One region of the Streptomyces sp. NPDC048416 genome, then DNA from elsewhere that is predicted to be linked to it. Evidence: riboswitches for the same ligand, from Rfam matches in the RefSeq annotation. Region 1 holds a riboswitch; the other holds the start of a gene.
What was found. Region 1 has a riboswitch for cyclic di-AMP ahead of ACGFW5_RS29110 (transglycosylase family protein). Riboswitches for the same ligand answer to the same signal wherever they lie in the genome.
Positions count from the first base shown of each region.

Region 1 (4,207 bases):
GCACATCACGAGGGCGAGCAGCGCCGCGCGGCCGGTGAGCCGGGAGCGGCGGGCCTGCCGTCTGCTCTGCGAGCGGTAGACGCGGGCCGCCGTCTGCTCGCCGAGCACCTTGAGCCGGGCCGCGGTGGAGAACCGGTCGCGGTCCTTGACCTTGGCGTCGTTGCCCATCGCTGTCCCGCCTCCCCGTCACACACGTACGTCCCCGGACACGGTACGGGACCGCGGCCGGGGACGTACGGACGACTGGCTAGGGGGTGTCTGGTGGATCAGGGTCGGTCAGGGCGCGGCGCCTGGTGCGGTGCATCGCAAGGCGCCGGAACGTCGTGATAGCGGAGCTATCGGGGCGTTTCGGCAACGCCGCGAGGTGCCGTGCCAGGCGCCGCACCCCCGGCCATGATCCACCAGACACCCCCTAGGGCGTCAGCCGTTGATGCTGCTCAGCCGGTGACGCTGCTCAGCCGGTGATGCTGCTCAGCCCTTGAAGCGCGGGAACGCGGAGCGGCCGGCGTAGACCGCGGCGTCGTCCAGGATCTCCTCGATGCGCAGGAGCTGGTTGTACTTGGCGACGCGGTCCGAGCGGGCCGGGGCGCCGGTCTTGATCTGGCCGCAGTTCACCGCGACGGCGAGGTCGGCGATGGTGACGTCCTCGGTCTCGCCCGAGCGGTGGGACATCATGCACTTGAAGCCGTTGCGCTGGGCCAGCTCGACGGCGTCCAGGGTCTCGGTCAGCGAACCGATCTGGTTGACCTTGACGAGCAGGGCGTTGGCGGAGCCCTCCTCGATGCCGCGGGCCAGGCGCTCGGGGTTGGTGACGAACAGGTCGTCACCGACGATCTGGACCTTGGCACCCAGACGCGAGGTGATGGTGTTCCAGCCGGCCCAGTCGTCCTCGTACAGCGGGTCCTCGATGGAGACCAGCGGGTACGCGGAGACAAGCTCCTCGTAGTACTCGGTCATCTCGGCGGCCGAGCGGGACTTGCCCTCGAACTCGTACGTGCCGTCCTTGTAGAACTCCGAGGCGGCGACGTCGAGCGCGAGCGCGATGTCCTTGCCCGGGGCGTAACCGGCTTCCTTGATGGCCTCAAGGATGAGGTCGAGGGCGGCGCGGTTGGACTCCAGGTTCGGCGCGAAGCCGCCCTCGTCGCCGAGGCCGGTGGACAGGCCCTTGCGCTTCAGGACGCCCTTGAGCGTGTGGTAGACCTCGGCACCCCAGCGAAGGGCCTCGGAGAAGGACTCCGCGCCGATCGGGGCGATCATGAACTCCTGGATGTCGACGTTGGAGTCGGCGTGCGACCCACCGTTGAGGATGTTCATCATCGGGACGGGCAGCAGGTGCGCGTTGGGGCCGCCGAGGTAACGGAACAGCGGCAGGTCGCTGGCCTCGGAGGCGGCGTGCGCGACGGCGAGCGAGACGCCGAGGATGGCGTTGGCGCCGAGCGAGCCCTTGTTGTCCGTGGCGTCCAGGTCGAACATGGCCTGGTCGATCAGGCGCTGCTCGGTGGCGTCGTAGCCGACGAGCTCCGGGCCGATCTGCTCGATGACGGCGAGGACGGCCTTCTCGACACCCTTGCCGCCGTAGCGGTTGGGGTCGCCGTCACGAAGCTCGATGGCCTCGAAGGCACCGGTGGAGGCGCCCGACGGGACGGCAGCACGGCCGGTGCTGCCGTCGTCGAGGCCGACCTCGACCTCGACCGTGGGGTTGCCTCGGGAGTCCAGGATTTCCCGGGCTACGACGACGTCGATGGACGGCACGAGCATCTCCTTCTGGGATGTGACGCTAGATGTGACGCAAGCAGTGCAAGGGACATGCGGGGTCGCTTCGCCTTGCGACAAGAGCCTAACCGGCTCCGGGGCCCAGACCGGCCGGGTGCCCGCGTCCTGGGACGAAAAAGGGCCCAATGGCCTGGATTCCCGGGCAAAGGACCACAACACTACTGCCCGGTAACGGCGAAGCCCCGGCCCGGCGCGTACGGGGGAACGCGCGCCGGGCCGGGGCGGCCTGGGGGTCGGCCGGACTCAGCCGAGGTGGAGCTTCTGGCCCGGGAAGATCAGGTTCGCGTCCTTGACGATGTCCTTGTTCAGGTCGAACACCTTCTCCCAGCCGCCCTTGACGCCGTTGGCGTTCGCGATGGTGCCGAGGGTGTCGCCGGACTTGACCGTGTACTCGCCGTCGCCCTGCTTGACCGGCTCGCTGCGCTGCTCGCTGCGGCTGGCCGGCGCGGACTCGGTGCGCTCGGACTTCTGCGACTTCTGCTGCGGCTGGGCCTGCTTCTTCGGCTTCGAGGGCTTGGCGGCCTTCGAGGAGGAAGAGGACGAGCCGGAGGTGTCCACGTCGGCCTTGGCGCCACCCGACGTCAAGTTGCCGGCGCCGGCGCAGGACCAGGCACCCGGGCCCTGGATGGCGAGCAGCTTCTCGGCGGCGGCTATCTGCTGACCCTTGGTGGCCAGGTCGGCGCGCGAGGCGTACTGGGTGCCGCCGGCGGCGGCCCAGGAGGAGTTCGAGAACTGGAGGCCACCGTAGTAACCGTTGCCGGTGTTGATGGACCAGTTGCCGCCGGACTCGCACTGGGCGACGGCGTCCCAGGTCTGCACGGAGGCGGCGCTGGCGGAGCCGGCCGCCATCAGCGGGGCGGCGACAGCGGCACCGGTGACACCGGCCAGCGTGGCGACACGGACGGCCTTGGACGGGCGGCGGTGCTTGCCCTTGCCGGAAAGCAGCATGGAGTTCTCCTCACCGACGCCTGCGAGGTGAGCTGTCGGGTTCGGGCGTGAGCTGCCCGGCCGAGCGTCGATGCGCCCGTCTTCACCCCAAGCCGTTCTCGGCAGTCCTGTCGAACTGCCGGGCCCGGCACTTACCTTGGGTCCCCCGCTCCTGCCTACGGCGCATAAGCGTCGACTGTTCCCATCGGCCGACGGCAGGATTCGGCGTGCTCGGCTGACGGGGCTCGCGGTGACGAGCGAGTCCGACGAAAACACACGCCCCGCCAATGTTCAAAGACGCACATCGGGGAGAAATCCCCCTTACTTGCGGTTACAGAAGGGATGTTTCCGCAGGTGAGGGGCGGGACGGACGGACCGGGCAGACAGGACACGCCAGTTGAGGCGAAGAGACCCATGTCTCACTTGCACAGAACGGACATACGCCCTCGAACTAACCCTGTTTCGGGGTGGAGTTCGGGGTGGAGTCCGCCGTGGTGGCCGGGGCGGAGCCCGAGGTGGCGTCCGGGGTCGCCGAGGTGGCGCCCGGGGTCGCCCTGGCGGCCGTCACGTCCTTCAGGTCCAGGCTCTGGCCAGGCAGGATCAGGTTGGGGTCGGTGCCGATCAGCTGCTCGTTGGCGTGGTAGAGCGCGGGCCAGCCGCCCTGGACCTTGTTCGCGTCGGCGATGACCGAGAGGTTGTCGCCGGGCCGGACGGTGTAGGCGCCGCTCGCCGCAGGCGTGTTGCCCGTCTCGCGTGAGGCGCCGTCACCTCGCGAGGCGTGCCGTCCCGCGTCGCGGCCGTCCGTCGAGTCGCCCGCGCCGTTCTCGGCGGCGGAGCCGGTCCGGGCGGGCGGCGTCTGCGGCGCGGTGGCGCCCGTGCTCTCCTCCGGCGCCGGCGTCCCGCGGTGCTTGCCGGGGCTCGCCGACGTGGAGGCGGACGGGGTGGCGGACTTGGCCGGCCCGCTCGGCTTCGATGCGTCCGTGGACGGCGTGGCCTGGCCGGTGCCGTCCTGCGTCGGTGTGGCGTCGGGCGTCCCGGTCGCGGGGGCGGTGGGGACGCCCGGGATGGACGGCAGGGACGACGCCGTTCCGTCCGGCGCGTCCGGCACGCCCGGATCGACGTTCGCCGAGCCGCCGCCCTTGGCGAGCCCGGCGCTGGTGCCACAGCTCGCGAAGGCGCTCGGGCCCTTGGCCGTGAGCACGTTCTCGGCGACGGCTATCTGCTGCGCCCGGCTCGCGAGGTCGGCGCGCTGGGCGTACTCGTTGCCGCCGTACACCTCCCAGGTGGCCTGCGAGAGCTGGAGCCCGCCGTACAGACCGTTGCCGAAGTCGGCGCTCCACATTCCGCCGGACTCGCAGGAGGCGACCTGGTTCCAGGTGCCGGCGTCCGCGGCGCTCGCGCCGGTCGCGGCGAGCAGGGGCAGCGCGATGGCGGACCCGGTCACTCCTGCCGCTACGACGAGGGCGGGTGCCTGGCGGGGTCGACGATGCCGTCCATTCCCGGAGCG
Region 1 is NZ_JBICXU010000031.1:35,937-40,143, forward strand. Features, by position in the region: gene ACGFW5_RS29100 (septum formation initiator family protein) at 1-168, opposite strand, end outside; gene eno (phosphopyruvate hydratase) at 472-1,758, opposite strand; gene ACGFW5_RS29110 (transglycosylase family protein) at 2,017-2,721, opposite strand; cyclic di-AMP (ydaO/yuaA leader) riboswitch at 2,724-2,894, opposite strand; gene ACGFW5_RS29115 (transglycosylase family protein) at 3,152-4,207, opposite strand, start outside.

Region 2 (4,207 bases), on a different contig from region 1:
AACCCCTATCTACGCTGACGCGGCTACGCTGACGCGGCGGTCAGTTCCGAGAGCTGCGCGTCGGTGAGCTCCAGGTCGGCGACCGCGAGCAGCGCCGGGACCTGCTCGACGGTGCGGGCCGACGCGATGGGCGCGGCGACGGTGGGTCGCGCGGCGAGCCAGGCCAGCGCCACCGTGGCGATCTCGGCGTCGCGTTCCTGGGCGATCCGGTCGAGCGCGGCCAGCACCTTGCGGCCCCGCTCGGTCTCCAGATGCTTGCCCGCGCCCGTCGCCCGCGCGCTGTCCACGGCCTGGCCCGGACGGTACTTGCCGGTGAGGAAGCCGGAGGCGAGTGCGAAGTAGGGCACGGCGGCCAGACCCGCGCGCGAGGCGGTGTCCTGGAGCACGCCCTCGTAGGTGCCGCGGGAGACCAGGTTGTAGTGCGGCTGGAGCGCCACGTACTTGGCCAGGCCCTCGCGGTCGGAGAAGTCCAGGGACTCCCGCAGCCGCTCGGGGGTGATGTTGGAGGCGGCGATCGCGCGGACCTTGCCGTCGCGCACCAGCTGGTCGAGCGCGGTGACGATCTCCTCGACGGGCACGGAGGTGTCGTCGAAGTGTGTGTAGTACAGGTCGATGTAGTCCGTGCCGAGCCTGCGCAGGGACTCCTCGGCGGCGGCCTTGATCGTGGTCGCGGCCAGCCCTTCGTAACGGGGGTGGGCGCCGACCTTGGTGGCGATGACCACGTCGGCCCGGTTGCCGCGCGCGGCCAGCCACTTCCCGATGATCGTCTCGGACTCGCCGCCGGAGTTGCCGGGGGCCCACTTGGAGTAGGCGTCGGCGGTGTCCACGAAGTTGCCCCCACCGGCGGTGTAGGCGTCCAGGACGGCGAACGACTGGTCCTGGTCGGCGGTCCAGCCGAACACGTTGCCGCCGAGGGCGAGGGGAAACACGGAGAGATCGGAGCTGCCGAGCGCACGAAGAGAGGTCATGGCGACAGCAACTCCCGCACGGGGCCAGGTATTCCGCGCCTCGCCCTCTCCTGGCAGCCCCTCCAGAGACACGCGGAACAACGGGAAAAGCGACGGGGATTCGGGGGCGCGAGGAACTGCGAGACAGCCAAGCCACCCACGACCCGCACCGGCACTGGCACCGGCACCCGCACCGGCGCCGGCACCGGCACCGGCACCGACGGCACCCGCACCGGCGTCACACCGTCACACCGTCACGGCTTGAGCCCCTTGGACCGAAGCCAGGTCATCGGATCGATCCCCGTACCGGAAGGCGCATGCACCTCAAGGTGCAGATGCGGCCCCGTCACGTTCCCCGTCGCACCGACCCGCCCCACGACCTCCCCCGTCGTCACCTTCTGCCCCGCGCCGACGGCGATCGACGACTGGTGGCAGTACCAGAGCTCGCTCCCGTCCTCGAGCGTGATGACCGTCCGGTACCCGTACGCCCCCGCCCACCCCGCCGACTTGACCGTCCCGGAGTGGATCGCCTTGAGCGGGGTGCCCGTGGGCGCGGCGAAGTCGAGGCCGGTGTGGTGGCCGGACGACCACATCGAGCCGGCCTCGCCGAACGTGGAGGTGATCGTGTACGAGCCCACCGGCAGGGAGTATTCGGCGGCCAGCTCCGCCAGCCGCGCCTGTTCCGCCTTCTTCGCCGCGGCCTCCTCGGCCGCCTTCTTCTCGGCGGCGGCCTTCGCGGCCTCGGCGGCGGCCTGGACCTTGGCGGCCTCCTGCTTGGCCTTCGCCTCGGCCGCGGCCTTCTGGGCCGCCGCCTTCTCCGCGGCGGCCTTCGCCTCGGCGACGGCCGCGGCCTTCTGCTGCCCGGCCTGCTGGAGGATCCGGGCGCGCAGTGCCTCCCCGGCGTCGGTGGCGCCCCCTTCGGCCTCGCTGGTGGAGAGCCCGGCCATGCTCAGCGGCGCAGCGGCGATCTTCCGGTCGGCCTCGGCGGCCGCGGTTTTGGAGGCGTCCCCGTGCGCGTCCACTCCCGTACCGCCGTGCGCGTCCGCTCCCGTACCGCCGTGCGCGTCCGCTCCCGTACCGCCGTGCGAGAGGAGTGCGCCGACGCCCGGCAGCGAGCCGAGGTCGGGCAGGCTCCCCGCGAGGGAGTCGGGCAGGGATATGGAGACGGGCGGTTTGCTCTGCGCGGTGGCCATGCCGCCCGCGCCGACCGCCGCGATGACCCCCACGCCGAGGACGGTGGAGCTGCGGGCGAGGCCGCCGCGCTGCTTGGCCACCCGGTGCCGGCCGCGAACCGCGCGTACGGACTCCTCGGTCGGGTCCCACTCCTCCCAGCTCTCGTCCTCGCCGGGCGCGTCCCCGTAGAGCGCGGCCCCAGGAGGCAGGGGAGTGTCGAGAGCAGGGTCGTTGGACGCCACGAAGGCGCTCCTTTCCTTCCTTCTCGCCTACCGGGTCAGCGGTGGGGGTCCCTAGGCCGTTAGGGCCCTGGAGGAGGGTTCGGAGCAGGAAGGTCTCCTACGAGCGCCCATGGCGGATGCCCGATTCGCCCCAAGTTGGTGGTCCCCCGGCTCCCTTGCGGGATTCGGCGCATGCGCACGGTGCCGCCTTGGCGACGGCTGGTACGACCGCGCTGCGTTATCGAACGTTAATAGAAGGCGGGGGTTGATTCCAAGCCGTTCCCCACTGATCGTTAACGGCCATGGCCCGGACTTAGCGCCCACTGCCGGGGCAAACCGGTCGAGTTCACGCCCCCTCGGAGCCACACCCGCCGCACCCGCATTCTGACGGAGTGTCAATTGTTATGCGCAGGGAGACCCTTCGCGCACCCACCGTGACCCCGCGCCACGGCGGCGGCCCTACTTCACGATCCGGACCGTGCGCCGCCGCTCGGGCTGGCCCTCGGCCGGGCGGGCCACCGCGAGCAGCGCCATGTCGTCGCTCGCGCCGCCGCCCGTGTAGCGGCGTACGTCGTCGACGAGCGCGTCCAGGACCTCGTCCGGGCCGGGGAAGATCGCGCCGCGCAGCCGTGCGCCGGGGTTGTAGAAGATGCCCTGGGCGTCGCGCGCCTCGGAGAGCCCGTCGGTGTAAAGGAGCAGCGTCGAACCGGGCGGGAAGGGGCGCAGCTCGGCCCGGTCCGGCCACACGCCGAGGTCCGACATGCCGAGCGGCAGTGCGGGTTCGGCCGGCACGATCGCGTCCAGGGATCCGTCCGGGTGCAGCAGGAACGGCTCGGGATGGCCCCGGTTCACCGTGCGTACGGTGCCGTCGCCGCGCGGGATCTCGGCGAGCAGCGCCGTGGTGAACCCCTCGACCGCGTCGAGCCGGTCGCGCCGGGTGCCCTCGCGGGCCAGCGCCCGCTCCAGGCGCTGGGTCACCGCCTCCAGGGAGGACTCCTGCTCGGCCGCCTCCCGGAACGCCCCGATCACCACGGCGACGGCCTCGACCGCCTGGAGCCCCTTGCCGCGGACGTCGCCGACGATGAGCCGGACCCCGTACGGGGTGTCCTGCACGGCGAAGAGGTCTCCGCCGATGAACGCGTCCGCCTGCGCCGCCTCGTACCGCGCGGCGACGTGCAGGCCACCGATGCGGGACGCGGGCGTGGGCAGCACGGCGCGCTGCGCGGTCTCGGCGATGACACGGGCCGATGCGAGCCGTTCACCACTGCGGCGCAGGATGCTGTTGATGACGAGGGCGAGCGCGCCGACCGTGAGCACGGTGAACAGCTCGCTGGCGCCTTCGCCGAGGTTGGGGAGGTCGTGTATGAACCAGAGCAGCACGACGGCGAGCACCGAGCCCATGCCGACGGCGGCGGTGCCACGGCCCGAGTAGAACGGGGCCGCGGCGACCGGGGCGCCCGCGAAGAGGGCGGCGGCCGTCAGGTCGGGCGGGGTCGAGGCGTCGAAGGCGAAGCCGACGACGACGAGGAGTACGGGTAGCGCCCGTACCAGGCGCCCGTCGCCTTCTGCTCGCTGCCGCACCCGTCCAGACTGCCCCGTCCCGGCCCCGACGTCGACTCGGACGCGCCCAAGCGGGGCGTCGGGCGCGGCGGATCAGTACGGGCGCGGGGGCACGAACCCCGCCCGCTCGGGGCCGGCCCGCACGGTTCACCAGGGCTCGGCCCGGGCGGTCCACCAGGGGCTCGGCCCGCACGGTCCACCAGGGCTCGTCGGCTCGCACGGTTCACCAGGGGCTCGGCCCGGGCGGTCGAGGGCGGCGGCAGCACTGCGGGCCCGGACACGTCCGCCGTCCCACCCGGTCAAGCG
Region 2 is NZ_JBICXU010000006.1:312,962-317,168, reverse strand. Features, by position in the region: gene ACGFW5_RS11475 (PrsW family glutamic-type intramembrane protease) at 1-18, shown strand, start outside; gene ACGFW5_RS11470 (aldo/keto reductase) at 24-968, opposite strand; gene ACGFW5_RS11465 (M23 family metallopeptidase) at 1,202-2,362, opposite strand; cyclic di-AMP (ydaO/yuaA leader) riboswitch at 2,372-2,542, opposite strand; gene ACGFW5_RS11460 (PP2C family protein-serine/threonine phosphatase) at 2,801-3,922, opposite strand.
Region 2: it holds a riboswitch for cyclic di-AMP, as region 1 does, so the genes downstream of both, ACGFW5_RS11465 (M23 family metallopeptidase) here and ACGFW5_RS29110 (transglycosylase family protein) in region 1, are expected to answer to the same signal.